4 regions of the Azospirillum sp. TSH58 genome follow, and region 1 is predicted to be linked to each of the others. Evidence: riboswitches for the same ligand, from Rfam matches in the RefSeq annotation. Region 1 holds a riboswitch; each other region holds the start of a gene.

Evidence for each region. Region 1 has a riboswitch for thiamine pyrophosphate ahead of TSH58p_RS06490 (ABC transporter substrate-binding protein). Riboswitches for the same ligand answer to the same signal wherever they lie in the genome.
Region 2: it holds a riboswitch for thiamine pyrophosphate, as region 1 does, so the genes downstream of both, TSH58p_RS25915 (long-chain fatty acid--CoA ligase) here and TSH58p_RS06490 (ABC transporter substrate-binding protein) in region 1, are expected to answer to the same signal.
Region 3: it holds a riboswitch for thiamine pyrophosphate, as region 1 does, so the genes downstream of both, thiO (glycine oxidase ThiO) here and TSH58p_RS06490 (ABC transporter substrate-binding protein) in region 1, are expected to answer to the same signal.
Region 4: it holds a riboswitch for thiamine pyrophosphate, as region 1 does, so the genes downstream of both, thiC (phosphomethylpyrimidine synthase ThiC) here and TSH58p_RS06490 (ABC transporter substrate-binding protein) in region 1, are expected to answer to the same signal.

The regions. Positions count from the first base shown of each region.
Region 1 is NZ_CP022364.1:616,073-623,487, reverse strand. Features, by position in the region: gene deoC (deoxyribose-phosphate aldolase) at 1-768, shown strand, start outside; gene deoA (thymidine phosphorylase) at 805-2,127, shown strand; gene TSH58p_RS06505 (NAD(P)/FAD-dependent oxidoreductase) at 2,140-4,194, opposite strand; gene TSH58p_RS06500 (DMT family transporter) at 4,412-5,317, shown strand; gene TSH58p_RS06495 (STAS domain-containing protein) at 5,325-5,702, opposite strand; TPP riboswitch at 5,864-5,961, shown strand; gene TSH58p_RS06490 (ABC transporter substrate-binding protein) at 6,031-7,173, shown strand; gene TSH58p_RS06485 (branched-chain amino acid ABC transporter permease) at 7,181-7,415, shown strand, end outside.
Region 2 is NZ_CP022367.1:973,479-980,893, forward strand. Features, by position in the region: gene fdh3B (formate dehydrogenase FDH3 subunit beta) at 1-548, shown strand, start outside; gene TSH58p_RS25900 (formate dehydrogenase subunit gamma) at 719-1,723, shown strand; gene TSH58p_RS25905 (acetylornithine deacetylase/succinyl-diaminopimelate desuccinylase family protein) at 1,797-3,080, shown strand; gene TSH58p_RS25910 (DUF5672 family protein) at 3,097-4,821, opposite strand; TPP riboswitch at 4,949-5,078, shown strand; gene TSH58p_RS25915 (long-chain fatty acid--CoA ligase) at 5,155-6,234, shown strand; gene TSH58p_RS25920 (acyl-CoA reductase) at 6,231-7,415, shown strand, end outside.
Region 3 is NZ_CP022366.1:43,828-51,242, forward strand. Features, by position in the region: gene TSH58p_RS18845 (hypothetical protein) at 1-2,051, shown strand, start outside; gene TSH58p_RS18850 (NnrU family protein) at 2,089-2,787, opposite strand; gene TSH58p_RS18855 (hypothetical protein) at 2,822-3,295, opposite strand; gene TSH58p_RS18860 (PaaI family thioesterase) at 3,334-3,777, opposite strand; gene TSH58p_RS18865 (thiazole synthase) at 3,828-4,598, opposite strand; gene thiS (sulfur carrier protein ThiS) at 4,660-4,869, opposite strand; gene thiO (glycine oxidase ThiO) at 4,866-6,050, opposite strand; TPP riboswitch at 6,042-6,145, opposite strand; gene mgtE (magnesium transporter) at 6,192-7,415, opposite strand, start outside.
Region 4 is NZ_CP022364.1:349,489-356,903, reverse strand. Features, by position in the region: gene oxlT (oxalate/formate MFS antiporter) at 1-1,219, shown strand, start outside; gene TSH58p_RS05225 (hypothetical protein) at 1,324-1,512, opposite strand; TPP riboswitch at 1,702-1,814, shown strand; gene thiC (phosphomethylpyrimidine synthase ThiC) at 1,930-3,771, shown strand; gene oxlT (oxalate/formate MFS antiporter) at 3,881-5,179, opposite strand; gene TSH58p_RS05210 (glycerate kinase) at 5,448-6,710, opposite strand; gene glxR (2-hydroxy-3-oxopropionate reductase) at 6,989-7,415, opposite strand, start outside.

The sequences.
Region 1 (7,415 bases):
CAGACGGTGGAGGCGCTGTGCAAGCGCGCCGTCACCCCCGCCGGCAAGGTCGCCGCGGTGTGCGTCTGGCCGCGCTTCGTCAAGACCGCGCGCAAGGCGCTGAAGGGCAGCGGCGTGAAGATCGCCACCGTCGTCAATTTCCCCACGGGGGAGGCCGACGCGGCGGCGGTGGCGGCGGAGACCAGGGCGGCCATCAAGGACGGCGCGAACGAGATCGACGTGGTGCTCCCCTACCGCGCCTTCATCGACGGCGCCCGCACCCAGCCGATGAACGTGATCCGCGCCTGCCGCGAGGCCTGCGGGGCCGACGTGACGATGAAGGTCATCCTGGAATCCGGCTGCTTCCCCGAGCCGGACCTGCTGGCCTGGGCCGCCCGCGACGCCATCGCCGCCGGGGCGGATTTCCTGAAGACCTCCACCGGCAAGGTGCAGCCCGCGGCGACGCTGGAGGCGGCGGCGCTGCTGCTGCACGTCATCCATGAATCGGGCAAGCCGGTGGGCTTCAAGGCGGCGGGCGGCATCCGCGACGCCGACGGGGCGGCGGCCTTCCTGGCGCTCGCCACCGCGATCCAGGGCAAGGGCTGGGCCAAGCCGGACACCTTCCGCTTCGGCGCGTCGGCGCTGCTGGACTCGCTGCTCGCCACCGCCGGCCATGGCGGGGGCGGCAAGGGAGAGGGCGGCAAGGGAGAGGGCAAGGAGGGCAAGGAGGGCAAAGGGGACGGCAAGGGGGGCGGCGCGGTTGCCCAGCCGGCCACCGCCGGCTATTGATCCGCGCGACGGTTTGACCATGGAACGGACGCACGGATGCTTCCCCAGGAACTGATTCGCAAGAAGCGCGACGGCGCACGCCTCGACGCGGCGGAGATCGGCGCCTTCGTGCGCGGCATCACCGATGGCTCCGTCAGCGAAGGGCAGGCGGCGGCCTTCGCCATGGCCGTCTTCTTCCGCGGCATGACGCTGGATGAGCGGGTGGCCCTGACCCTGGCCATGCGGGATTCCGGGACGGTGATGCGCTGGGACCACCTCGACCTGCCCGGTCCGGTGGTCGACAAGCATTCGACCGGCGGCGTCGGCGACAAGGTCAGTCTGATCCTCGCCCCGGCGCTGGCCGCCTGCGGCGGCTTCGTGCCGATGGTCTCGGGCCGCGGGCTGGGCCACACCGGCGGCACGCTGGACAAGTTCGAGAGCATCCCCGGCTATCGCGCCAAGCCCGACCGGGCGACGCTGGAGCGGGTGGTGAAGGAGGTCGGCTGCGCGGTGATCGGCGCCACCGACGACATCGCACCCGCCGACCGCCGGCTCTACGCCATCCGCGACGTGACGGCGACGGTGGAAACCATCGACCTGCTGACCTCCTCGATCCTGTCGAAGAAGCTGGCGGCCGGGTTGCAGGCGCTGGTGATGGACGTGAAGTTCGGCTCCGGCGCCTTCCTGCCCGACATCGCCAAGGCGCGGGACCTGGCCGACAGCCTCGTCACCGTGGCCGAGGGCGCCGGGCTGCCCACCGTCGCCCTGCTGACCGACATGAACGAGGTGCTGGGCCTGACCGCCGGCAACGCGCTGGAGATGCGGGAGTGCATCGACATCCTACGCGGCGGCAGGGCCGACTCCCGGCTCTACGAGGTCACCGCCGCCCAGGCCGCCGAGCTTCTGGTGCTGGCCGGGCTGGCGCCGGACGTCGCGACGGGGCGCGCCCGGTTCGATCAGGCAATGGGCAGCGGGCAGGCCGCCGAGCGTTTCGCCCGCATGGTTCATGCGCTGGGCGGCCCGGCGGACCTGCTGGACGCGCCGGACCGCTATCTGGACGCCGCTCCCGTCGTCCGTCCGGTCTTCGCCGAGCGGGCGGGCGTGGTGGCGGCCATCGATGTGCGGGCGGTCGGCATCGCCGTGGTGGCCTTGGGCGGCGGGCGGACCAAGACGAGCGATCCCATCGATTTCGCGGTCGGACTGGCCGACGTCGCCGGGCTGGGCGCGTCGGTGGGGCCGTCCGGGCGTCCGCTCGCCGTCATCCACGCCCGCAGCGAGGCGAAGGCCGAGGAGGCGGCCGCGCTGCTCCGCCGCGCCTTCACCGTGGCCGACACCGCGCCGCCGGCCGGACCGCTGATCGCCGACCGCATCCGTCTGTAAGGGAGGGGTGCGTCACGCGGCGCGGCGCCCGTCCTCGGCCCGCCGCGCCCGCACCGGCCCGACCAGCGCCTCCGCGGCGAGGCGGCCCGAGATGACGCAGGCCTCCACCCCCGGACCGGGGAAGACCCCGCCGCCGGCGAGCAGCAGGCCGGGCAGCGGCGACTTGGCGGGAAGCGCCGGGTCGGTGCCGTAGATCGCGCCGTCCGTCGTGTGGGCGTAGCGGGCGAAGGTGGCGGCGCTGGCCTCCTGCCGGTGCAGGATGTGGCGCTCCAGATCCGGGATCACGGCCGCAGCCGCGGCGATCATGGCATCGCCCTCCCGCGTTTTCCGGGCGCGGTAGTCAGGGGCGGAGCGGTCCCAGGCATCGCCCACCGGGTCCAGCCGCATCAGCGTCAGCGCCGCGCAGCCCGGCGGCGCCAAGGTGGCGTCATGGGCGGAGGGCAGGGCCAGCGCCAGACCGGATTCTTGCAGAAAGGTCATCGCCGGCAGGTCCGGACGGATGTCCAGCGCCAACGTGACCATGAAGGCGGAGGTCGAAGGGCGCAGCGCCCGGCCTTGCTCCACGCAACCGGCGGGCAGGTGTTCCGCCCCCACCAGTTCCAGCAGGGTCCGCCGGGCGTCGGCGTTGGAAACCACCGCGGCGGCGGCGATTCGCTCCCCCTCCATGGTCTCGACCCCGGCGGCCTTGCCACCCTCGACCAGGATGCGGCGGACGGGGGTGCGCAGCCGGACCTCGCCGCCCTTTGCCCGGATGGACTCGACCAGCGCGTCGGCCAGCCGCTGCGATCCGCCCTCCGGATAGGCGCCGCCGTCGAAGACATAACCGAAGATCGGCGCCATCCGGGTGACGCCCAGCCGTTCCGGCCGGTCGGACAGATAGCCGGTCAGGCTGGACAGCAGGGCGCGGGCCCCGGCGTCGGGCACGTAACGCTCCAGCATCTCCAGAAAGCCGCGGTCCTGCCAGCGGAAGGCCTGCGGGCACTCCAGCGGATAGGCGCGCATGGCCGCGACGCTGCGCGGGATGTGGGGCAGGCCGGTCTCGGCGCAGCCGCGGTAGAGGTCGCGGTAGACCCCGCGCATCTCCTCCAGAAAGGCGGCGGCCCCTGCGGCGCTGTCCGGATGCTCGCGCGCGATCAGGGCGCCCAGCCCCGCGGCGTCGCCGGGCAGCGGCTGAAGAACACCGCCCCGGACGATGCCGCGGTTCACCGGCTGCCAGCGCACGCGGTCCGCCACGCCGACCGTGCGCAGCAGATGCCCGACCGGACCGTCCGCACGGGTGCCGCTGACGTCGTGCACCCCGGCGTCGAAGGTGAAGCGCCCGAAGGTCCCGTCGCGCATCCGCACCTTGCGGTCCCAGGAGGAGCAAAAGCCGCCCGGACGGTCGTGCGCCTCCAGGACGGTGACGCGGACTCCGGCCTCCGCCAGCAGGGCCGCCGCGGTCAGCCCGCCGATGCCGGCGCCCACGACGACGACACCATCCTTGTGTCCAAGGACGGCGGGCGCCGGCCAGCGGTGAGGCTCCCGCTCGGCCAGCCGGTGGGCGACGGCCCGGTTGACCAGCCAGTCCGGCAGACGGCGGTTCGCCAGCAGACCGGCCAGCGTGGCGAGCGCGGAGGCGGCGACGCCGACCTCGGTGGCGACGGCGAAGCCGGCGGCCCCGGCCAGGAAGACCATCCCCCACAACGCGGTGACCGCCTTGTTGACGGCGACGAACTGCGGCAGGTGCCACAGGCCGGGAGGCGTCGTCTCGCGGGCGTAGGGCAGGGTGAAGGGGCGGCCCAGCGCGAGCGAGGCGAAGGCCATGCCGGCCAGCGCGAGATGGACGACCACCCCCATATGTTCCAGCGGCCCGCTGAGGAGCAGCGCGGCGAAGAACGCGGCGGCGACCAGTTCCGGCGCCTTCAGCGAACCGCCTCGCCAGTCGTGCGCGCAGAGCGTCAGGCTGAGCAGCAGCGCCGCCAGCGCGGCCGCCGGATGGCCCGCCGGCTGCAGAGCGCCGAAGGCGATCCAGGGCGAGACGCCGACGAGGATGCGGAGCGATTGGGGCATCGGCTTTGACAGGAGCATGGCGGACCCTTGCGGTGATGGGGACGCCCGCCAGACTGTCCAAAGCATCGGACGGGGCCAGCGCCGATCCGCGAAAGGCCGGATTCGCTTCGCCAAACGCCCGCCCGGCGATTCACGAAGCGTGAAACGCCGGCCTCCCGTCCGGGCGGTGCGGCGCGGGCCAGACCTGCGGTTGCGGCATTGGGCAGGGTTCGGGTTGCTCATATACTGTGCAATCATGACCCAAGCCGCCGCCCTGCCCGCCGTTGCCCCCGCCGAAAGCAAGGATGACACCCGCCGTGCCATCGGCTGCTTCCTGCTGGCCATCTTCCTGTTCGCGGGCATGGACACGCTCATCAAGTATCTGAGCGGTGGGTATCCGGTGGCGCAGCTCATGTTCGCGCGGTCGGTGGTGGCGGTTGTCCTGGTCGGCGGCATTTCGGTGGCGCGCGGCGGCTGGGGCGGGATGCGCACCCGGCGGCCCTTCGCCCACGTCTTCCGCTCGCTGGCCGGGCTGCTGTCGATGGGCTGCTTCTTCTACGCCTTCAAGCATCTGCCGCTGGCCGAGGTCTATGTGCTGAGCTTCGCCGGGCCGCTGTTCATCACGGCGCTGTCGATGCCGCTGCTCGGCGAGCCGGTGGGCTGGCGGCGCTGGGCGGCGGTGCTGGTCGGCTTCGGCGGGGTGGTGGTGATGGCCCGACCGGAGGCCGACGCGCCGCTCCTGCCGATCGTCGTCGGCGTGGCCGCGGCCTTCTTCTACGCGCTGGCGATGATCGCGGTGCGCGGCCTGTCGCGGACGGAGAGCAACACGGCCATCGTCGTCTATCTGTTGCTGACCACGACGGTGGTGAGCGGGGTGGCGGCGATTCCCGACTGGGTGCAGCCGGGCGGGTTCGACCTCGGGCTGATGCTTCTGGTCGGCACGCTGGGCGGGGCGGCGCAGGTGCTGATGACCCAGGCCTTCCGCCTCGGCCGCGCCGCGGTGGTGGCGCCCTTCGAATACACGGGGATGATCTGGGCGACCCTGCTCGGCTTCCTGGTCTTCGGCGACGTGCCGACCCCCACCGTGCTGGCGGGCGCGGGGATCATCATCGCCAGCGGGCTCTACATCCTCTATCGGGAAACGCGGCGCCGCGGCGGCTGACGACGGGTCAGGCGGCGGCGGGAAGCGCCGGGCAACCATCCATGACGCGCGGAGCGTCCGTCAGGACGACGATCCGGCTGCGCTCCAGCACGCGCCGGATCCGCGGCGGGTGATTGTCGAAGGCGATGGCGCCGCCGCGGTCGAGCACGGCGTTGCGGAGCGCCAGCAGAATGCCGATGCCGCAGGAATCGAGGAACTCCACCCGCCCCAGATCGACGCGCAGGGTCACGGCCCGCGCGTCCGCGACGCGGCGGAGCAGGGGCGTCAGGCCGGGCAGGGCGGCGTGGTCGATCCGCCCCGACAGGACGGCGCGCAGCCCGCATCCGCCCTGCGGCGTGGCGAAGGGGTGCAGGGTGACAGTGCTGTGCGACGGAGTGGGCCGCATCCTTCGTGACGACTTTCCTGGTGGGGCGACGGTCCGGCGCGGGCCGGGAGCGGCGGAAGGAACCACGGGAAGCGCGACTCTCTCGTGTCTGCTGCGTTGCAAAATTGTGAAAAGGCGCCGGGCCGCCGCTTGACAGCCGGGCGCCGGGCTCACACTGTGCACACGAACGGCTGGGGTGCCTGCCGCAAGGCGGGCTGAGACCACACCCATCGAACCTGATCTGGGTCATGCCAGCGAAGGGAGCCAAGCGTTCGAGGCTGTGCCGCCGCCATTCCCCTGGCCTCCTCGTCCTCGCGCGGTTCCCCGCCGGGCAGGAGGAGACACATTGATGCGGCGCTTCCTTTCCATCCTCTCGGCAACGGCTATTTCGGCGGTCTTCGCGGCGTCGCTCCCGCCGGGCGCGGCGCGGGCCGGCGAGGCCTCGATTCCGGTGCTGGTGCCGCTGACCGGCTTCCTGTCGCTGGAGGGCACGAGCCAGCGCAACGGCGCCGTCCTGGCGCTGAAGGACGCGCCCGCGGGTGTGGCGGTGCGGTCGGAGGTCATCGACACCGGCACCTCGCCGGAGGCCGCGGTCACGGCGCTGGAGCGCGCGGCGGGCGGCAAGGTCACGGCGGTGGCGGCCAGCATGCTGGGCACGCAGATGCTGGCGATGCTGCCGCTGGCCCAGGACTACGGCATTCCGCTGGTCACCGTGTCGGGCACGGCGAGCATCACCGAGCAGGGCAACCCGTGGGTCTTCCGCTTCTTCCCCGGCGACGCCGTGACCAAGGAGGCCCATGCCCGCTATGTGGCGGAGGAGCTTGGCAAGAAGCGTCCGGCGGTGATCTACCAGACGACCGCCTACGGGCAGAGCGGCAAGGCCCATCTGGAGCAGGCCTTCAAAAAGCTCGGCGTCGAGCCGGTGTTCGAGGAGGGGGTGGACCCCGCCGCCAAGGATCTGCTGCCCGTCCTGACCAAGGCGCTGGCGGCCAAGCCCGATGTGCTGGTGCTGCACCTGCATTCCGGCCCGACCGCCCTGTTCATCCGGCAGGCGGCGGCCAACGGGGTGGCCGTGCCGATCGTCGCCGGCTCCGCCATGCACCAGCCGAGCACCGCGGCGCTTCTGGAACCGGCCGAACTGAAGGGCGTCTGCGCCGAGACGGCGGCCTCGCCGATCTCCGGCGGCAGCCCGGAGGTGGAGGCCTTCACCGCCGCCTACCGCGCCGCCTTCAACGCGGAGCCGGATGCCTTCGCGCTCGGCCAGTATGACGGCATCCGCATGGTGCTGGCGGCGGTGCAGGACGGCGCGGGGAACGCGGAGGCGGTGCGCAAGGCGCTGTCCGCCGGGACCCACCAGGGGCTCGCCATGACCTACCGGTCGGACGGCAAGGGCAACATGGCGCATTCCGCCGTGATCGTCTGCTACGACGGCGCCTCGCGCGTGCCGGCGATCGCCAAGCGGTACGACAACGTGACCGGCGTGGTGAGGTGAGGGGGTCTTGATCACCCTGCAGCTCCTCGTCAACGGCCTGGCTCTGGGCGCGGCCTATGCGCTGGTCGCGCTCGGCTTCGTGCTGGTGCTGAACGCCACCGCGGCGGTGAATTTCGCGCAGGGCGACCTCGTGATGGCCGGCGGGCTGCTCGCCGTGGCGCTGGCACCGCATCTGCCGGCTTATCTGCCGCTGCCCGGGCTGCTCCTGCTGCCGGTGGTGCTGGTGCTGATGGCCGGGCTGG
Region 2 (7,415 bases), on a different replicon from region 1:
CCTGGGGCATCAACCGCCGCCGGGTCATCACGCTGAAGGACGGCGTGCCGGGCGAGCGCTCCATCTCCATGGCCTGCATGCATTGCAACGACCCGCCCTGCGCCGCGGTCTGCCCGGTGGACTGCTTCTACCAGACGGCGGACGGGGTGGTGCTGCATTCGAAGGACCTGTGCATCGGCTGCGGCTACTGCTTCTACGCCTGCCCCTTCGGCGCGCCGCAGTATCCGCAGGCGACCAACTTCGGCGGGCGCGGCAAGATGGACAAATGCACCTTCTGCACCGGCGGTCCGGAAGCGGACAACACGATGGAGGAGTACCAGAAATACGGCACCAACCGGCTGGCCGAGGGCAAGCTGCCGCTGTGCGCGGAGATGTGCTCCACCCGCGCGCTGATGGCCGGTGACGGCGAGGTTCTGGCCGACATCTACAAGGAGCGGACGGTGCGCCGCGGCTACGGCTCCGGCGCCTGGGGCTGGACCACCGCCTACGGCCGCGAGGACCGGGGCCGCGCCTTCGGCCCGGGCCGCGAGGGCACCGGCGGGAGCTGAGCGGGTGGGGGGTCTCTCCGGGGTTTTGCCCCCACCCTTACCCTCCCCCGCTGCCGCAGGGGAGGGGACGAAACTCCCTCCCCTGCAAAGCGGGGGAGGGCCGGGGTGGGGGCAAGCGTCCCCCGATCAAGCACCCCGCAAAGCGCACATTCTCTAGGGAAGGACGCACCATGACGAAGCTCCTGCGCCCCCTGCTGGTCCTGTTCGTTCTGCTGCTCGCCGCCCCGGCGGTGCAGGCGCAGTTCTACCAGACGCCGGGGCCGACCTCGCCGACCTCGAAGGACGAGGTGCAGCTCTACCAGACGCCGGACGGCAAGCTGACCGGGCGGATCAGCATCCCCGACGAGAAGCTGGGCGTCCTGGTCCAGCCGGAGGGGCGGGAGTGGCGCGAGTTCCGCATGGTCTGGCTGAAGATCATCGCCGGCGCGCTGATCCTGGGGCCGATCGCGGTGCTGGCGATCTTCTACCTGATCCGCGGCTCCATCCGCATCCAGGGCGGCCGGTCGGGTCGTCTGGTGCCGCGCTTCAGCGGCGTGGACCGCTTCGCCCACTGGACGACGGCGGTCAGCTTCCTGCTGATGGCGGTGACCGGGCTGATCATGACCTTCGGGCGCCTGCTGCTGATCCCGCTGATCGGCCACCCGAACTTCACGATGCTGGCCGAGGCCAGCAAGTACATGCACAATTTCTTCAGCGTGCCCTTCGTGCTCGGGCTGGTGATGATCTTCGTGCTGTGGGTGCGCGACAACATCCCGGAGAAGGCCGATCTCGTCTGGCTGAAGACGCTCGGCGGCGTGCTGAGCAAATCCGGCGAGCATCCGGAGGCGGGGCGCTTCAACGCCGGCCAGAAGGGCGTCTTCTGGGCGGTGGTGTTCGGCGGCTTCGCGCTGTCGCTCAGCGGCTTCCTGCTGATGATGCCCTTCGCGGTCACCGGGATCGGCGGTATGCAGATCCTGCACGTGGCGCACGGGGTGGTGGCCGCGCTGATGATCGCGCTGATCATCGGGCACATCTACATCGGCACCATCGGCATGGAGGGCGCCTTCGACGCCATGGGCAGCGGCGTGGTGGACGAGAACTGGGCCAAGGACCATCACCGCCGCTGGTACGAGGAGCAGCTCCGCAACGGCCAGGCCAATCAGGACGGTCGGCTGCGGCATCATGCGGCGGAGTGAGGTGCGGAACCGCTCGACAGGCGGGCCGGCATGACCGATCCTTCCGCGCAACCAATTGTGCGCAGGGGGATGCATGCCGCTCGACCAACGGGAGTCGCTGTTCCGCCGCATCGCGGAGCGGCGCGACGAGCTTGTCGCGCTGACCCGCGACCTGATCCGCATCCCCACCGTGAACCCGCCCGGCGACGTCTACACCGACTGCGCGGAGTTCCTCGGGCGGCGGCTGGCCGGGCGCGGCTTCGCCGTGGAGTATGTGCGGGCGGAGGGCGCGCCGGGCGACAGCGACCGCTACCCGCGCACAAACGTGATCGCCCGCATCGAGGGGCGCGAGCCCGGCCCCTGCGTGCATTTCAACGGCCACATCGACGTGGTGCCCGCCGGCCAGGGCTGGACGGTCGATCCCTTCGAAGGGGTGGTGAAGGACGGGCGCGTCTATGGCCGCGGCGCCTGCGACATGAAGGGCGGGATCGCCGCGTCGATCATCGCCGTCGAGGCAATCCTGGAGGCGGGCATCCCCTTCCCCGGCGCGCTGGAGATCTCCGGCACGGTGGACGAGGAGTCCGGCGGCTACGGCGGGGTCGGGCATCTCGCCACGCTCGGCCACTTCTCCCGCCCGCGGGTCGACCACGTCATCATTCCGGAACCGCTGAACGTGGACCGCGTGTGCATCGGCCACCGCGGCGTCTGGTGGGCGGAGATCGAGACGAAGGGCCGCGTCGCCCACGGCTCCATGCCCTTCCTCGGCAACTGCGCGGTGCGCCACATGGGCGCCGTGCTGCACCGGATCGAGACGGAGCTGATCCCCCGGCTGGCCGCCAAGCGCACCGCCATGCCGGTGGTGCCGGAGGGCGCGCGGCAGTCCACCCTGAACATCAACGCCATCCACGGCGGCCAGCCGGAGGACCATGGCGGGTTGCCCAGCCCGATGGTGCCCGACCGCTGCCGCATGGTCATCGACCGCCGCTACCTGATCGAGGAGGACCCGGAGGAGGTGCGGGCGGAGATCGTCGGCATCCTGGAGGATCTGCGCCGCGAGCGCCCCGGCTTCGATTACGAGCTGCGCGAGGTGCTGGCCTTCCTGCCCACCCTGACCGACGCCGACGCGCCGGTGGTGCGGGCGGTGGGGGCGGCCATCGAGACGGTGCTGGGCCGCCCGGCGGCGCAGGTGGTGTCCCCCGGCACCTACGACCAGAAGCACATCGCGCGGGTCGGCCATCTGAAGGACTGCATCGCCTATGGCCCCGGCATCCTCGACCTCGCCCACCAGCCGGACGAGTATGTGGGGATCGACGACATGGTGCATTCCGCGCAGGTGATGGCGATGGCCGCCCTCTCGCTGCTGCGGCGGGAGGTGTGAGGGGAAGGAACGCCGCCTATTTCCAGGTGACCCGGCCGCCGACCTCCTCGGCGATGAAGTCCGCCCAGCGTTCGCGCTCGGCCAGCAGGGCCGGCGGGAAGTAGTCGTTCAGCTCCACGGCCTGCCAGCGGTAGCCGGGGCGGTTGAAGATGTCGCTGCCTTCCGCCAGGAAGCGCGGCACGTCGATGCCGTCGAGAATGTCGTCGCGGTTCAGTTCCTGGTGCGAGAAGCTCTGGATCTTGTGCCGGATGGCGTCGTCGTCGCCGATGTAGGAGAAATGCCAGCCCGCATGGGGCAGGATGTCCACATAGGCGGGCCGGGTCTCGGGGGTGTAGCGGTCCAGCGTGCCGCGGCTTTCGCGGATCTGCTGCGGCGTGGTCATCCGGGCCATCAGCCCGCGGACGGCGACGGGAAAGACCGAGAAGTTCTCGCCCTCCACGTTCATGAAGTTGACCTTGAAGTAGAACAGCGGCACGCGGAACCCGGCGATCATCGCCGTGCTGTCGCGCAGCGACGCGACGGAGCGGGCGCGCAGGATCTCGTCCACGTCGGAGACGATGACGATGTCGTCCGGCTCCACCTTGTCCAGCCCGAGCGCGATGGCGTTCCGCTGTGCCCGCTCGCGCACCCAGGGATTGTCGGTTTCCGGGAAATCGGGGGCGACGACCAGCTTCACCTTGTCGAGGAAGGGCAGGAAGCGGTTGCGTTCCTCCATGAAATGCAGCGGCTTCGGCGCGCCGGCGAAGGTCTGCTTGGCCTCGACGATCACGAACTGGTCCACCGTGTCGTACAGCTCGCGGAAGCGAAGCTCCAGAAGGTCGAGTTCGTTGTGGAAGGTGAAGCAGTCGTAGATCTTCGGCTGGCGGCGCTGCGGCGCGGCCACCGCCGGCCAGCGCGACCCCGGCGCCGCCGTCGTCTGCACGGCATCGGCCAGAGCCAGCACATAGTCCCGCGCCGCGCCGCCGGTCCATTCGGTGATCTGGGACCGCAGGAACGTCTCGTCCCGCCGCGCCACCAGCTTGCGGACCATGGAGGCGAAGGGGGCCTTGCGTCCGGACAGCGCGAGGCCGGTCATCAGGTCGGTGTATTCGCGCTTGTCGAGAAGCGGACCGTCCATCACCTCGATCCGTTCCTCCAGCGCGCGGTCCCCCAGCACCTTGCCGAAGTTGAACAGGCCGTGGAAGCCGAAGGCCGGTCCCGTCACCGGTGTCCGTTCGAAGGCGAAGCGGTCGGCCACGGCCTCCGGGGCGAAGCGGATGCCGGCCTTCTCCAGCGCCGGGCGCTCGGTCCGGCAGATGACGTGGTCCTCGGGGATGCCGGCTTCGAAGGGCAGGTCGCGCAGCCGGTCGAGCAGGGCGGCGGAGCGCAGGGAGAAGCCGCCGTTTCCCACCGTCATGCCGTCGTCGTACCAGCCCCAGCGGGCGCCGATGTAGTCGAAGGCGCGGAACTCCTCCGTCCAGGCCCGCGGGTCGGCGACGAAGCCGTCCCACTGCGCGATCAGGACATGACCGGTCGTCACCAGCCGGCGCAGGCGGACGTTGATGGTGTCCGAATAGTCGTCGATGCTGTGGATCGGGGCGATGCGGTGGAAATCGACGCCCGGAATCTTCGGGTCGCGGTCGGAGAGCAGCAGGACCCTGGAGAAGCGGCAGGCGGACAGGCTGTCCCGTATGGCCAGTTCGACCAGGGCGTTGTTCGCCGTGTCGGCGAACACCAGCGTGCAGTCCTCGATCCTCACCATGCCGTTCCCCGTTCTGCCGCCGGCGTCGGCCGCCCGCGGGCGCGGATCCTATCACGGCGGTTGTGGGGGTGCCACGGGCGGCGCGCCGGTCATCCTTGACGGGCGGGGGCCGGTCCCTTAGCTTGCGAAGTGTTCCCTGGGGGGCCTCGCTAGGAGGCTGAGACTCCGCCGGTCCGGCGCTTTCATCCGGACAACGCGGTGACCCATCGAACCTGATCCGGGTCATACCGGCGTAGGGACGGGACTGAAGGGCGGCACGGCGTACCCCCATTCCATCCAGACACCGCTTGCTCCGGCAACAGTTTGTTGGCGCTGCAAAAGGTGTGTGCGGACGTGACCGAAGCCCGACTTGTCGAAGACCTGCTGGCCTTCATCGCCGCCGGAGAGGCGGACGAGGAGGCGTTCAACCGCATGGCGCTGGCCGTCTTCGCCCACCAGTTCGAGACCAACGTCCCCTACCGCCGCTTCGCCACCCAGCGGGCGCGCACCCTGCGCACGGTGAAGAGCTGGCGCGACGTGCCCGCCGTGCCGATCAGCGCCTTCAAGGACCTGACGCTGAGCGGACGGCCGCCGGAGGAATGCCCGCACGTCTTCATGACCAGCGGCACCACCAAGGGCGTGCGGGGCAAGAGCCACCACCCGACGCTGGCGGTCTACGACCGCTCCATGACCGTCAATTTCCGCCGCCGTTTCATGGGGGACGTCGAACGGCTGCGCATGGGCATCCTGTTCCCGACCGAACAGGCGATGCCCAACTCCTCGCTCGCCCATTATCTGGCGCTGGCCAGGAGCGAATTCGGGACGGCGGAGAGCCGGTATTTCGTCTCCGACGCCGGGCTGGACGTGGACGGGGCGATCGAGGCGCTGTCGCGCGCCGAGGCGACCGGCGAACCCTATGCCCTGCTGGGGGCGAGCTTCAGCGTCGTGCATCTGATGGACGCGCTGGCCGAGCGGGGGCGGCGCTTCGCCCTGCCGGCGGGCAGCCGCATCCTCGACACCGGCGGCTTCAAGGGCCAGTCGCGGGAGATGGCGGCGGAGGAGTTCTACGGCCGCCTGTCCGCCACTTTCGGCGTGCCGCGCCGGCTGTGCATCAACATGTACGGCATGACGGAGCTGAGCACCCAGTTCTACGACGACGGCAACGAGACCTGCCCGTCGGTGAAGTCCGGCCCGCACTGGATCCGCAGCCGGGTCATCAACCCGCTGACCGGGCAGGAGGTGCCGCGCGGCAGCGTCGGCGTGCTGGTCCATCACGATCTGGCCCATTTCAACTGCGCGTCGGCCATCCTGACCGAGGACGCCGGGGTTGAGGTGGACGGCGGCTTCCAGCTTCTGGGCCGGGCGGACGGGGCGGACGCCAAGGGCTGCTCCATGGCGGTCGAGGACTTCCTCAGAGCGGCGCGGGCCCCATGACCGTAGGCTTGATGGAGCGCGCCGGGCATCTGCCGGGGTTGTCCGCCGACGCGGTGGACTGGCGGACGCTGACCTTCCGGCGCGGCGCCGAGACGCTCGACGTCGCGGTGCCGGTGCTGAGAGAGGCACAGGTCGCCGAATTGGCAACGCGGGTGCGCACCAACGCGCGGGCCTGTCTGAAAAGCCGCACCGTCGCCGAGATCGCCGCCGCCATCGACCGCGCCGTCGCCCGGCTGCTCGACCGCGACGACCCGTGGCGGCAAAAGGCGGAACGGCTGCTGCCGCTGGTCACCGGCTACGACGCGGAGATGGTCCGGCTGGGGCTGACCGGCTATCTGAAGACCTTCCGCGGGCCGGAGCTTCGGAAGTTCGTCGCGGAGGACTTCGCCAATCCGGCGGTGCTCGACGATTTCCAGCCGATGCCCAAGGGCGGCTTCGCCCGCGCCTTCGGGCCGGAGCTTCTGCTGCATGTCTGGGCGGGCAACGTGCCGGGCCTGCCGCTGTGGAGCCTGATTTCCGGCCTGCTGGTCAAGGCCGGAACGGTCGGCAAGCTGCCGAGCGCCGAGCCGCTGTTCGCCGGCTGGTTCGCGCAAATCCTGGCGGAGATCGACCCGGACCTGGCCGACTGCATCGCCATCGTCTGGTGGAAGGGCGGCGACGAGGCGGCGGAGCGGGCGTGGCTGGGCCGCGCCGACACGGTGGTCGCCTATGGCGGCAACGATGCGCTTGAGGCCATCCGGGCGCGGGTGCCGGTCACCACGCGCTTCCTGCCCTACGGTCACAAGATCAGCTTCGGCATGGTCGCCCGCTCCGCGCTGGACGCCGGGAAGGCGGGGGCGGTGGCCCGGCAGGCGGCCTACGACGTGGCGCGCTACGACCAGCAGGGCTGCTACTCGCCGCAGACCTTCTTCGTGGAGCGCGGCGGTCGGGTGTCGCCGCGCGAATTCGCCGGCTTTCTGGCGCATGAGCTGGACGCCATCGGCAGCAAGTTCCCGCGCCGCGCCCTGTCGATGGGCGAGGCGGGCAGCGTCGCGTCCTGGCGCAACGCGGAGGAGACGAAGGGCTTCGCCGACCCCGGCCGCGCCCTGCTGGGCGATCCGGCGGGAAGCTGGGCGGTCGCCTACACCGACGCGGCGGACGGGCTGTCGCCTTGCGGGCTGAACCGCACGGTGACGGTTGTG
Region 3 (7,415 bases), on a different replicon from region 1:
CGCCGGGAGCGCTGGCGCTGAAGCGGGTGCTGCTGTCCACCGGCGGCGTCGGCTATTTCGAGCATGAGGCGCGCGTCTCCGGCGATGCGGCGCTGACCCTGGAGGTGCGCCGCGATCAGGTGGACGACGTGCTGAAGAGCATCGTGGTCTACGACGACCGCGGCGGCATCGGCACGGTGGACCTGCCGGGGCAGGAACCGCTGGAGACCGCCTTCCGCGAGTTGCCCTTCACGCCGGAGGATCTCGCCTCCCCCACCGCCCTGCTGAACGCCATGAAGGGGGCGGAGGTGCAGACCAGCGGCTCCCGCGCGGTGTCGGGCCGGCTGCTCTCGGTGACCGAGGAATACACCCAGCTTCCCAACGGCGGCGGCACCGTCACCCGCAACCGCGTCAGCCTGATGACGGCGGAGGGGCTGCGCCAGCTCGTCCTGGAGGAGACCGACTCCCTGCGCTTCGCCGATCCGCGGGTGCAGGCGCAGCTCGACTCGGCGCTGGCCGCCGTCGCCGGAGCCGCGGGCAAGGAGCGGCGGCGCCTGACCATCCGCACCACCGCCCCGCAGACGGACGCGGGCGCCGAGCGGACCGTGCGCGTCGCCTATGTGGTCGCCGCCCCGCTGTGGAAGGCGACCTACCGCCTGACCCTGCCCGAATCGGCGCCCGGATCGGCGCCCGGATCGGCAAAGGGAACCGAGGGCGGCACGGGCGATCTTCAGGGCTGGGCCGTGCTGGAGAATCTCAGCGGCGACGATTGGAAGGGGGTGGAGCTGTCGGTGGCGTCGGGCAACCCGGTCACCTTCCGGCAGGCGCTCTACTCCGCCTATTTCGTGAACCGGCCGGAGGTGCCGGTGGAGGTTCTGGGCCGCGTCCTGCCGCCTCCCGACGAGGGCGCGGTGGCCGCCGACGTGATGGCGAAGGCGCAGGATTCGGCCGTCCGCTCGCGCGCCGCCGCCGAGTCCGGCGCCCCGACCGCCATGGCCGCCCCGCCCCCGCCCGCCCCGGCGCCGGCCATGAGCGCGCCCTTCGCCGGGGCGATGCCCCAGCGCGCGGCGGAGACCACCCCCGCCGAGAGCACGGAGGCGACGGCACAGGTGCTGTTCCGCTACCCGCAGCCGGTGACGCTGGCCAACGGCGGCACGATGATGATGCCGATCACCGCCCGCGCCATCCCGGCGGAGCGGCTGTCGCTCTACCAGCCCAACACCCAGCCGCGCCACCCGCTGGCCGCGCTGCGCCTCAGCAACGGCGACTCGGGCGAGACCGGCCTGCCGCCGGGCGTGCTGACGCTCTATGAACGGCTGGGCGGGGCCGCCGCCTATGTGGGCGACGCGCGGCTGGCCACCCTGCCGGCGGGCGAGAGCCGAATCCTCAGCTTCGCGGTGGATCAGGCGGTGACGGTGGACCGCTCCGAGCAGCCCAGCCGCACCCTCTCCCGCGCCACCCTGGCCGACGGGGTGCTGCAGCTGACCGTGACCGACCGCCAGACCACCACCTACCGGATCGCCGGCGCGGCGGGCGAGGACCGCACCGTCATCGTCGAGCATCCGCGGCGTTCCGGCTGGGAGCTGGTGCAGCCTTCGGATGGGGCCGCCCCGGACCTGACCGCCGACGCCTACCGCCTGCCGGTGGCGGTGCCCGCCGGCCAGACGGTGACCCTGTCGGTCGCGCTGGAGCGGCCGCGGATCGAACGCTTCGGCATCTCGGAGATGTCGCCGGAGCAGGTGCGGGCCTACGCCTCCTCCACGGAGCTGCCGCCCGCGGCGCGCGAGGCCTTGGGCAAGGTCGCGACCTTGCGCGGCGCCGTCGCCGACAAGGAGCGCCGCGTCGCCGAGCTGGAGCGCGAACAGGCGGAGATCGGCAAGGAGCAGGAGCGGCTGCGCCAGAACCTCGCCACGCTGCCGCGCGACAGCGACCTGTTCAAGCGGACCATCGCCAAGATGGGCGAGCAGGAAACCCGCCTGGACGGCCTGTCCCGCGAACTGGGCACCGCCCGCAAGGAGGCCGACACCGCCCGCAACACGCTGCGCGATCAGGTGCGCGGCATGACCTTCTGAACGGAGGCGGGCGAAACAGCGGCGGGTTGACGGACCGTCACCAGGGCAGCGGCGACACGCCGAACAGCATCCGGTGCAGGTGCAGCAGCCCGCCATAGACCAGCAGAGCCACCGCCGGGCGCCACCAGCCGATCTCCTTCCAGACGAGGCTTTGGCGCCCGGCCAGGATCGCCGCGAAAGGCAGGTTGGAGGTGCGCGCGGCGTAGCGGTCCCACTCCGCCCCCAGCCGCCGCGCCAGCTTCGCGTCGATCAGGACGCTGCCGCCCAGCGCCAGCAGGGCGAGCGTGCCGAACAGGATCAGCGAGGCGAGATCGCCGTTGGGCACCATATGGGCGACCGCCCACAACCCGACGCCCCACAGGAACGGGTTGCGCGTCACCCGCAGGATGCCGCGGACCGGCTCCCGGTCTCCGGAGAGCAGCTTCTCCTGCCCGACCGAGGTCGGGTTCGGGGTGGATAGCCCGGCGACGAGCAGGAACAGGGCGACCGGCACCATCAGGACCGGCACCCAGGCCAGCCCGCCGGCGGGCGGCCACACCGGCACATGGGGCGCCGCGTTGTAGGCCGCCACCAGCCACCAGAAGGCCAGCGCCGAGAGCAGCGAATAGAGGCCGAGATAGGGCTTCTCGCCCAACCGTCCGACCAGCGCCGCGCGCAGCGGCGTGCTGGAAATGCCGAAATGCGTCAGCAGCAGGAACAGCCCCGCGGCGGACAGATGGGCGATGGTGCCGGTCATGCGCGGTCTCCCGGTCGCTTTCCTACAACCCTCGTCAGGCGCCCTTTTCCAGCGTCGTGCCGCTGCAATAGGCCCAATCGTCGCCGTGCAGGCCGAAGAACAGGGCCACCGGCTGCTTGCCGGATCGGTCGATCACCACGCGGAAGCGGTTGCCGGTGCAGGCGCCCGCCGCCTGCTTCTGGTAGGGCAGCTTGACGCTCTTGGATTTCAGGCAGGAATCGGCGGCCTTGGGCGGGTTGGCCGACGCGTCGACGCGCTTGCCGTTCAGCACCATGTAGTAGTTGGTAGCCTGCCCGCCCTTCACCTCGGCCTTCACCTCGATCTTGCCGAATCGGGACTTGTAGAGGCCGGCGTCGGTTTCGCCGTCCGGCGCGCCGGGGGCGATGGCGCGGAAGGACACGGCGCCGCAGGCCGGCGGCTCCTTCTTCTGGGCAAGGGCCGGCTGGGCAAACGCAATGGTGGCGATGCCCGCGATCAACGCGGCACCGAGAAGACGCGACAGCGGCATGCGAACCTCCTGGATCGGACGGAAAAAGTTGGAGCGGGTCAGGCGGGGGCCTGGCAGAACAGGGTCTGCTGCATGATGGCACAGTCCTTCTCCACCCCGCCGTCGAGCATCGAAATCTCGACGCTGGTGACGGTCAGGGTGCGGCCCGGTTTCAACACGCGGGCGCGGGCGATCATCACCTCGCCCTTGGCCGGCGACATCAGGTTGACCTTGAACTCCACCGCCAGAACCTCGCTGCCCGCCGGCATCAGCGTGTAGCCGGCGTAGCCCCCGGCGTTGTCGGCCAGCGTGCTGACCATGCCCGCGTGGAAGAAGCCGTGCTGCTGCGTCAGGTCGGCGCGGAACGGCAGGCGCATCTCGCAGAAGCCGGGCTCCAGCCGCGTCAGCTCGATCCCCAGCGTCTTGCAGATCGGCTGGCGTTCGAAGCCGGCGCGGCAGCGCGCCTCCCAGTCGGGATCGCGCGGTTCGAAGGTCTTGGCCACGTCTCGGGTCTCTCTGATCGTTTTCGGGCGGCCCCTACCCTGCGCCAGCCTTACGTTCCGATCAAGCCGAGCTGCGGGCTCGACGCCTCCGCGAAGGCGCGTTTCGGCATGCGCCCGGCCAGACGGGCCGACCGCCCCGCCGCCACCGCGTCGCGCATCGCCGCCGCCATGCGCACCGGATCGCGCGCCTTCGACACGGCGGTGTTCAGCAGGACGGCGGCGCAGCCCAGCTCCATCGCCAGGGCGGCGTCCGACGCCGTGCCGATCCCGGCGTCCAGAACCACCGGCACCGGGCTGCGCGCGCAGATCGTCTCGATGGCGTGCGGGTTGCGGATGCCCAGCCCCGAACCGATGAAGGCGCCCAGCGGCATCACCGCCGCAGCACCCAGGTCGGCCAGCTTGCGGCAGGTCACCGGATCGTCGTTGCAGTAGGGCAGAACGGTGAAGCCGTCGGCCACCAGCTCCTCGGTCGCGCGCAGCAGTTCCTCGACGTCGGGATAGAGCAGTTCGCGGTCGCCGATGACCTCCAGCTTGATCCAATCCACGCCCAGCGCCTCGCGGGCGAGCTGCGCGGTCAGCACCGCCTCCTTGGCGGTCAGGCAGCCGGCGGTGTTGGGCAGCAGCCCGGCGCGGTCGCCGATGACGTCGACGAGGCTTTCCGAATAGCCGTCCAGGCTGATCCGCCGGATGGCCAGCGTGACCAGTTCGCTGCCGCTGGCCTCCAGCGCGTCGAGCATGACCTGCTGGTTCGGGTAGCCGGCGGTGCCGAGAAACAGGCGCGAGCGGAACTCACGGCCCGCTATGGTGAGCGTGTCGTTCATGGATGTTTCCTTGGATGTCGGACCCGCGCTTCGGCGGGTGGGAAGCTCAACCGCCCTGCGCTCAACCACCTTGGACGGGGCGGATGATCTCCAGGGCGTCGCCCGCGGACAGCGGCGTCTCGTCCCAGCGGCGGGACGGCAGGACGGCGCCGTTCAGAGCGACGGCGACCCCGCGCGTGCCCGCGGCGATGCCGCGTTCGGCCAGCAGGGCGGCGACGGTGGGGGCGGCGAGATCCTCCTCCCGCCCATTGACGCGGATGCGGACGCTCATGCCGCGGCCCCCTTGGGCTGGGCGAAGCGGTCGAGCGCGAAGGGACGGATCACCGGATCGGTCTCCCCGGTCAGGACCAGCCGCGCCACCGAATCCGCGGTCACCGGGGTCAGCAGGATGCCGTTGCGGTGGTGCCCGGTGGCGTAGACCAGCCCCTCCACCTCCGAGAGGCCGAGGATCGGGGCGTCGTCGCGGGTGCCCGGGCGGAAACCGGCCCAGGCTTCCTCAATGGGCAGCTCGGCGATGCCCGGCAGGGCGCGCCACGCCCCTTCCAGCAGGGCGAACTGGCCCCCGGCGGTCAGCCGGTCGTCGAAGCCCCGCTCCTCCGTCGTGGCGCCGACCAGCAGCCGCCCGTCCAGCCGCGGGATCAGGTAGGTGCCGGGGGTCCACACCACGTGGCGCAGCAGCGGCAGCCGGGCGTCCATGCGCAGGCAGAGCATCTGCCCCTTCACAGGGCGCACCGGCGGGCGCACCGCCGGGGACAGCCCGTCGATCCAGCCCGACCACGCCCCGGCGGCCAGAATCACCCGGTCGGCCTCGAAAAGCCGGTCACCGACCTGGACGCCGACGGCACGGCCGCCGCGGATCTCGATGCGGCTGACCTCGGCGTACTCGTGCACCACGGCGCCGGCCCGCAGGGCGGCGGCGTGCAGGGCGGCGGCGACCTTGCGGTTGTCCACCTGATGGTCGCCGGCGCAGAACAGCGCGCCGGCCACGCCCGGCTGGAGGTAGGGCTCGCGCCGCCGCACCTCCGCCCCGCTCAGCCATTCCACCGGCAGGCCGAGCTTGCTCTGGAACTCGTGCAGGAAGCGTACCTTGGCCGCGTCGTCGGCGTTCAGCGCGATGACCATCGTGCCTTCGTCGCGCAGGTCCACCGCCAGGCCGGAGGCGGCCTCCAGCTCCGCCGCGAAGGCGGGCCACAAATCCTGGGAGGCGCGGGTCAGCGGCAGAAGGCTCTCTTCGCCGGGTTCGGTCTCCACGCAGGCGGCGAGCATGCCGCCCGCGGCGTGGCTGGCGCCCCGGCCGGCAGCGCCACGGTCGAAGACCTCGACCCGGCAGCCGGCGGCGGCCAGCCTCCAGGCGATGGACAGGCCGATCACCCCCGCGCCGACCACGGCGACGGTGGGTTTTGCGGACCCGGAATGGGCGGACTCAGAATGAAATAAGGGCGCGGATACCATGCGGCGGCTCCCTTCGCTGGCATTATCCAGACAGGTTCGATGGGTGTGATCTCAGCCGCGCGAGCGCATCCCGCACGGCACCCCAGCCAATGCCCGGATCATCCGGAAGAGAGCCGCCTTTGGCAAGCCCCTTTTCGTTGGTCACAGCAACAAAAGCGACGCCAGCCCCAGGAAGGACAGGAACCCGATGACGTCGGTCATCGTGGTCAGAAAGACCGAACTCGCCACCGCCGGGTCGACGCCCATCCGGTCCAGACCGATGGGGATCAGCACCCCGCACAGCCCGGCGACGAACAGGTTGATGACCATGGCGCAGCCGATCACCAGCCCGATCATCGGCTCGAACCACGTCGCGGCGATGGCCCCCACCAGCGTGGCGAAGACGGCGCCGTTGAGAAGCCCGACCAGCACCTCCTTGCCGACCACGCGGGGGGCATTGGACGACGACAGCTCGCGCGTCGCCAGGGCGCGCACCGCCACGGTCAGCGTCTGGGTCCCGGCGTTGCCGCCCATCGAGGCGGTGATCGGCATCAGCACGGCCAGCGCCACGATCTGCTCGATGGTCGCCTCGAACAGCGAGATGACGCCCGCCGCCGCGAAGGCGGTGAACAGGTTCAGCCCAAGCCAGGAAATGCGCGAGCGCGAGGTTTCCAGAACCGAGCGGTAGATCGAGGTGTCGCCGACGCCGCCGAGCTTGCCGATGTCGTCCTCGGCCTCCTCGTCGATGATGTGGACCACGTCGTCGACGGTGATGACGCCGATCAGCCGACCGCCGGCGTCCACCACGGGCGCGGAAACCAGAGCGTACTGGCGGAACAGGTTCGCCACCTCCTCCTGGTCCATGGTGGCGGGGATGGTGTCCACCTCCTCCGTCACCAGATCGGCGATGCGGACCGACCGCTTCTGGCGCAGCAGGCGCGACAGCGGCACCGCCCCGACCACCCGGTGCATGGGATCGACGACGAAGATGTCGTAGAAATCCTCCGGCAGCTCGTCGGTGGCGGCGCGGACATAGTCGATGGTCTTGCCGACCGTCCAGAACTGCGGCACCGCCACCAGATCGCGCTGCATCAGGCGACCGGCGGTGTATTCGTCGTAGGTCAGGTTCTCCTGGACCAGCGCGCGGTCGGCGGCCGGCAGATTCTCCAGAACCTCGCGCCGGGTGTCCTCGTCCAGGTCCTCGATGACGTCGACGGCGTCGTCGGTGTCCAGTTCCGCGACGGCGGCGGCCAGCTCCTTCGGCTCGAACAGCTCGACGATCTCCTCGCGGAGATCGTGGTTGAGGTAGCTCAGCACCTCGCCGTCGAAGTCGGGGCGCAGGACGCCGACCAGCGCCTCGCGGTCGTCGTGGCCGAGCTGCTCGAT
Region 4 (7,415 bases), 270 kb from region 1:
CATCCAGTATGCATGGACGCTGTTCGTGCCGGAAATCCAGGCCACCCATGGCTGGACCCGCGCCTCGATCCAGACCGCCTTCACCGTCTTCGTCGTCGTCCAGACCTGGCTGACCCCCATCGAAGGCTACTTCATCGACCGTTACGGCCCCCGCGCCATCGTCGCCTTCGGCGGCGTGATGACCGGCCTCTCCTGGATCATCGACAGCTACGCCGGCTCGCTCGGCATGCTCTATGTCGGTTCGGCCATCGGCGGCATCGGCGTCGGCTGCGTCTACGCCACCTGCGTCAACAGTGCCCTGAAGTGGTTCCCGGACAAGCGCGGCCTCGCCGTCGGCCTGACCGCGGGCGGCTACGGCGCCGGCTCGGCCGTGACGATCCTGCCGATCGCCAACATGATTCACTCCTCGGGCTATCAGGCGACCTTCTTCTGGTTCGGCCTGCTGCAGGGCACGATCATCATCATCGCCGCCTTCTTCCTGCGCGCCCCGCAGAAGGATCAGGTGAAGGCCTCGACCAAGGTCCTGCAGTCCCGCCGCGACTACACGCTGAAGGAAGCGCTGCAGACGCCGGTCTTCTGGGTCATGATGGTCATGTTCATCTGCACCGTGTCCGGCGGTCTGATGGCGGTGGCCCAGCTCGGCGTGATCGCCCACGATCTGGGCGTGAAGGAAGCCCCGATCAGCCTGTTCGGCATCACCATGGCGGCTCTGCCCTTCGCGCTGATGCTCGACCGCGTGATGAACGGCATCTCCCGTCCGCTGTTCGGCTTCGTCTCCGACCACATCGGCCGTGAAGCGACGATGTTCATCGCCTTCACCTTCGAAGGCCTCGGCATCCTGATGCTCAGCCGCTTCGGCCACGACCCGATCATGTTCCTGATCCTGTCGGGTCTGGTGTTCCTGGCCTGGGGCGAAGTGTACAGCCTGTTCAGCGCGACCTCGGCGGACACCTTCGGCACCAAGCATGCGGCGAAGATCTACGGCGTGCTCTACTGCGCCAAGGGCGTCGCGGCCCTGCTGGTCCCGCTGGGCAACCTGCTGATGGAAGCCACCGGCACCTGGGCGACCGTGCTCTACATCTGCGCCACCATGGACCTCATCGCAGCCTTCTGCGCCATCGCGGTCCTGCGGCCCATGCTGCGCAAGCACCATGCCCGCAACGCAGAACTCGCCGCCCAGCAGGGTGCGGGGGGGCTGGCGGTGCAGCCCGGCCACTGATCGGCCCGCAAAGTCGTCTCAGGTTTCGTATCTCGGGCGCTTTATCTCGGAAGACTTCATCTCGGACTATGGCCGCCGCGCGCACCCCGCGCGGCGGCCTTCTTTCATTCCAGGAAGAAGGGACGGTTGTGGCCTTCGCCGGACTGGTTGAAGCGGTCCGACGACCAGAGGCCGTCCGGCTGCCCGTCCTGCGGATCGGCGTTCCACTCGTCGTCCTCCCGCATCAGCAGGGTGAGGCCGTGGCCCATCAGGCCGGCCAGGGCGACGAAGGCGATCATCTGGGATTCGAGCATGGGACGGGCTCCGGGCACTCGGGAGGGGGCTTTGTTTCTTGTTGTGATGCAGCATAGCGGCCCGGCTCAGGCTGCGCAATAGGATTTTGTATACCAGATAATGGATACCAGAGTCGCGCCAATTGCATCCGTGGGGTGGAATTCGCCGTGAATAGCGTTGACGTGGGTGGGGCGGATCGTTCAGCATGGCGACGTTCCAAGGGGAGCCCCATAACACGGGGCTGAGATGATGCCGTAAGGCGCCGAACCCTTTGAACCTGATCCGGGTCGTACCGGCGTAGGGACAGGAACAAACGGGCCACGGTCACGCGCATCCCATCGCGCACCCCTCCATGGGGACCGCTCCGGTCGTCCGTTCTGCCGCTCCGTCACACCCGGGTCTCCAACGATCCTATGTGCGATGGAGATCCACAGCAGATGCCCGACTCACTTCCCCCCGCTTCCCAAAAGCCCGCGCCCTCCGACCATTTCTCGGTGACGACCGGCCCGCTGCCGTCGTCCAGCAAGGTCCATGTGGCGGGGGAGCGCTTCCCCGACCTGCGCGTGGCCATGCGCGACATCCATGTCGGCGGCGGCGAGCCGCCGGTGCGCGTCTACGACACCTCCGGCCCCTACAGCGACCCCGCCGTGCAGACCGACATCCGCCGCGGCCTGGCGGAGCTGCGCCGCTCCTGGATCGAGGCGCGCGGCGACGTGGAGGCCTATGAGGGCCGCGAGGTCCGTCCGGAGGACGACGGGCTGCGCGCCGGCGAGACGCGCGCCGTGCCCGTCTTCGACCGCGCCGGGCGCCGTCCGCTGCGCGGCAAGCCGGGCCGGGCGGTCACGCAGATGGCCTACGCCCGCGCCGGCATCGTCACGCCGGAGATGGAGTACATCGCCGTCCGCGAGAATCTGGGCCGCCAGCGGCTGGCCGAGGCGGCGGCGCGGGACGGCGACGACTTCGGCGCCTCCATCCCCGACCATGTGACCCCGGAGTTCGTCCGCGACGAGGTGGCGCGCGGGCGGGCGATCATCCCGTCCAACATCAACCACCCCGAATCGGAGCCGATGATCATCGGCCGCAACTTTCTCACCAAGATCAACGCGAACATCGGCAACTCCGCCGTCGCCTCCTCGGTGGGGGAGGAGGTGGACAAGATGGTCTGGTCGATCCGCTGGGGCGCGGACACCGTGATGGACCTGTCCACCGGCCGCAACATCCACACCACCCGCGAATGGATCCTGCGCAACAGCCCGGTCCCCATCGGCACCGTGCCGATCTACCAGGCCCTGGAGAAGGTCGGCGGCAAGGCCGAGGACCTGACCTGGGAGATCTTCCGCGACACGCTGATCGAGCAGGCGGAGCAGGGGGTGGATTATTTCACCATCCACGCCGGCATCCGTCTGGCGCACATCCCGCTGACCGCCAAGCGCACCACCGGCATCGTGTCGCGCGGCGGCTCGATCATGGCGAAATGGTGCCTGTCCCACCACCGCGAGAGCTTCCTCTACGAGCGGTTCGAGGAGATCTGCGAGATCATGAAGGCATACGACGTCGCCTTCTCGCTGGGTGACGGGCTGCGCCCCGGCTCCATCGCCGACGCCAACGACGCCGCCCAGTTCGCCGAGCTGGAGACGTTGGGCGAACTGACCAAGATCGCCTGGAAGCACGACGTGCAGGTGATGATCGAGGGGCCGGGCCATGTGCCCATGCACAAGATCAAGGCCAACGTCGACAAGCAGCTGGCGCTGTGCGGCGAGGCGCCCTTCTACACGCTCGGGCCGCTGACCACCGACATCGCCCCGGGCTACGACCACATCACCAGCGCCATCGGCGCCGCCATGATCGGCTGGTTCGGCACGGCGATGCTCTGCTACGTCACGCCGAAGGAGCATCTCGGGCTGCCGGACCGCGACGACGTGAAGGTGGGCGTGGTCACCTACAAGATCGCCGCCCACGCCGCCGACCTCGCCAAGGGCCATCCCGGCGCCCAGGAGCGGGACGACGCCCTGTCGCGCGCCCGCTTCGAGTTCCGCTGGCGCGACCAGTTCCACCTGTCGCTCGACCCGGAGACGGCGGAGCGCTTCCACGACCAGACCCTGCCGGCGGAGGGGGCGAAGGTCGCGCATTTCTGTTCGATGTGCGGGCCGAAGTTCTGCTCGATGAAGATCACGCAGGAGGTGCGGGAATACGCCAACTCCGGCATGGCCGAGATGTCGGAGAGCTTCCGCGCCAAGGGCGGGGAGATCTATCTGGAGGAGGGGCAGGCGGCGGAGTAACAACTGAATCGAAAAGGGGACGCCCTTGCGGGCGCCCCCTCGCTTCGGCTCCTTCCCCGGCGGGGGGTGGGGAAGTGAGCGTCAGGACATGGCCGTCACGCTTTGGCCGTTACGCTTTGGCCGTCACGCGCCGGCCGCCCGGCGCGCCGTGCGATTCGGCGGCCATGCGGTTGCGCATCGGGCGCAGGACGAACAGGGCCAGCACGGCGGCCAGCGCGTTGACCGCGGCCGCCAGCAGGAAGACGGCGTGCCAGCTTCCCGTCGCGTCGGCGATGATGTTGGCGAAGGGGATCAGCAGCGCCGCCGTGCCCTTGGCGGTGTAGAGCAGCCCGGCGTTGCTCGCCGCGAACTTCGAGCCGAAGGTGTCGGCGCAGCAGGCCGGGAACAGGCTGTAGATCTCGCCCCAGGCGAAGAAGACCAGACCGGTCAGCAGCACGAAGGCCACCGGGTCGCGGCCGTAGAGGCTGAGCGCGACGATGCCGACCGCCTCGATGGCGAAGGCGATGAACATGGTGTTCTCGCGCCCGATGTGGTCGGACACCCAGCCGAAGAAGGGGCGGGTCAGCCCGTTCAGCACCCGGTCGATCGACAGGGCGAAGGTCAGGGCGGGCAGGGTCAGTCCGAGGATGCTGACCGGGGCGTGGGCCAGCCCGAAATCCTGGGCGATCGGGCCGAGCTGCGCCGTCGCCATCAGCCCGCCGCCGGCCACCATCACGAACATGGCGTACATGACCCAGAAGACCGGGGTGCGGACCATCTGGCTCGGCGTGTACTGCCGCTGCGCGGGCGGGGCGGCGAAGCCGCCGCGGGCGATGGGAGCGGAGGGCGGCGCCACCAGCAGCCAGGCGAGCGCGAAGACGACCAGCCCCTGGCCCAGCCCGAAGGCCATGAAGGTCGCCTCGTAGCCCGAGGTCTCGATCATCGTGGCGATCGGCACCACCGTCAGGGCGGAGCCGGCGCCGAAGCCCGCCGCGGTGATTCCGGCGGCCAGACCGCGCCGGTCGGGAAACCATTTCAGCGCGTTGCCCACGCAGGTGCCGTAGACGGCGCCCGCCCCGATGCCGCCGATGGCCGCCGCGACGTAGAGCACGAGCAGCGAGTCCGCCACCGCGTTCAGCGCCCAGGAGGCGGCGCAGAGCACCGAGCCGAACAGCACGACGATCCGCGGGCCGAAGCGGTCGACGAACCAGCCCTCGACGGGCACCAGCCATGTTTCGGTGACGATGAAGATGGTGAAGGCCACCTGGATGGCCGCACGGCCCCAGCCGTGCTTGTCGTCGATGGGTTCGACGAAGAGGGTCCACCCGTACTGGAGATTGGCGATCATCGACATGCAGATGACGCCGGCAAGCAACTGCATCCAACGCCCGCCGACTGGCAGGGCGCTCCGCGCACCGGTTTGGCGCATATGGTTCCTCCCGGATGGTCCGCTTTCTCGTTCTTGTCCTGGCGCGCGCGGGGTGCGTTCGGTGCCCGACCGCTTCGCTTTATCCTTCGAACGGGGCAATCCGGTTGCATGCCTGTGGCATGCCAGACGCCATATTCGTGATGCCTTGACGGTGAGTGTGGCGGATAATCCGTGGAGTCATCAACAAATTTTCGTGAGCGGGCGCCGCCCTGGCCATAAGTGATATATTAAGTTGGCCGGCGGCGCCCGCCCCGGCCTCAGATGTCGCTCACAGGACCAGAACCGCCCGGAAGTCGTTGACGTTGGTCAGGGTCGGCCCGGTCACCAGCAGGTCGCCGAGCGCGCTGAAGAAGCTGTAGCCGTCGTTGTCGGCCAGCCGCTCCTTGGCGTTGACGCCGGCCTCGGCGGCGCGGGCCAGCGTGTCGGGGGCGAGCAGGGCGCCGGCGTTGTCCTCCGTCCCGTCGATGCCGTCGGTGTCGGCGGCCAGCGCGTGGACGCCCTTCATCCCGTCCAGCGCCACGGTCAGGGCCAGCAGGAATTCGGCGTTGCGGCCGCCGCGACCCTTGCCGCGCACGGTCACCGTGGTCTCGCCGCCGGACAGCAGGACGCAGGGCTTGGCCGCCGGCTGGTCATGCTCGACGATCTGGCGGGCGATGCCGGCATGGACGAGCGCGACCTCCCGCGACTCGCCCTCCAGCGCGTTGCCGAGGATGACCGGGGTGACGCCGGCCTTGCGGGCGACCTCCGCCGCGCGCTCCAGCGCCATCTGCGGGGTGGCGACGAGGATCGTGCTGACGCGCTCCAGCCGCGGGTCGCCGGGCTTCGGGCTCTCGTCGCGCCCGGCCAGCAGATGGTCCATGACCGGCTGCGGCGGGGTGATGCCGTACTTCTCCAGCACGGCCAGAGCGTCGGCGTAGCTGGTCGGGTCCGGCACGGTGGGACCGGAGGCGATCACCGACAGGTCGTCGCCCGGCACGTCGGATATGACCAGCGAGACCACCCGCGCCTTGGTCGCCGCGGCCAGCCGCCCGCCCTTGATGGCGGACAGGTGCTTGCGCACGCAGTTCATCTCGGTGATGTTCGCGCCGGAGCGGAGCAGCGCCTTGGACACCGCCTGCTTGTCGGCCATGCTGATGCCCGGCGCCGGCAGGGCGAGCAGGGCGGAGCCGCCGCCGGAGATCAGGCAGAGCATCAGGTCGTCGGGGCCGAGCGACGCGGCGATGTCGAGGATGCGGCGGGCGGCCTGCTGCCCGGCCTCGTCGGGCACGGGGTGCGACGCCTCGACCACCTCGATCCGCTCGCAGGGCACGTTGTGGCCGTAGCGGGTGACGACCAGACCGGACAGCGGCCCTTTCCAGTGATCCTCCACCGCCTTCGCCATGGAGGCCGCGGCCTTGCCGGCACCGACGACGACCGTTCGGCCCTTCGGCGGTTCCGGAAGATGCGGCGGCACGCACAGCGCCGGCTGCGCCGAGGCGACGGCGGCGCGGAACATGTCGGTCAGGAGCGCGCGGGGATCGGTGGTCGTCATGGTCTGGTTCTGTCCCTTCCCTGAGCCGCGCCGTTCACCGGCGCCGGTCCTCATGTGCTGGGAATGCTAACGGATTTGGCGCGGGGGGCAATGGTTACCCTCTCCCCTCCGGGGAGAGGGGAGGGCGAGGGGATGTGCGAGGTGATGCGTCCGGCAAAAGCGCACCCCCCTCACCCCAACCCTCTCCCCGCTTTCGGCGGACCAGAGGTCCGCCTTTCGCGTCAGCGCAGACTTCGTCTGCGCGTGAGCGGAGGGGAGAGGGGGCAGGCATGCCGGCTTCACTCCGCGGGTTCGGTCACGCGGTGGTTCTGGCCGATCTCGTGGTTGGCGAGCAGTTCCAGCGCGCGGACCATGCCGGAGTGGTCCCAGGCCTTGCCGCCCTGGGCGGCGCAGGCGTTGAACAGCTCCTGGCAGGTCGCCGTGTTGGGCAGCGACACGCCGAGCGCGCGGGCGCCGGACAGGGCGAGGTTCAGGTCCTTCTGGTGCAGCTCGATGCGGAAGCCCGGATCGAAGGTGCGCTTGACCATGCGCTCGCCATGCACCTCCAGAATGCGCGAGGAGGCGAAGCCGCCCATCAGGGCCTGACGGACCTTCGCCGGGTCGGCGCCGGCCTTGGACGCGAACAGCAGCGCTTCGCCCACCGCCTCGATGGTCAGGGCGACGACGATCTGGTTGGCGACCTTCGTCGTCTGGCCGTCGCCGTTG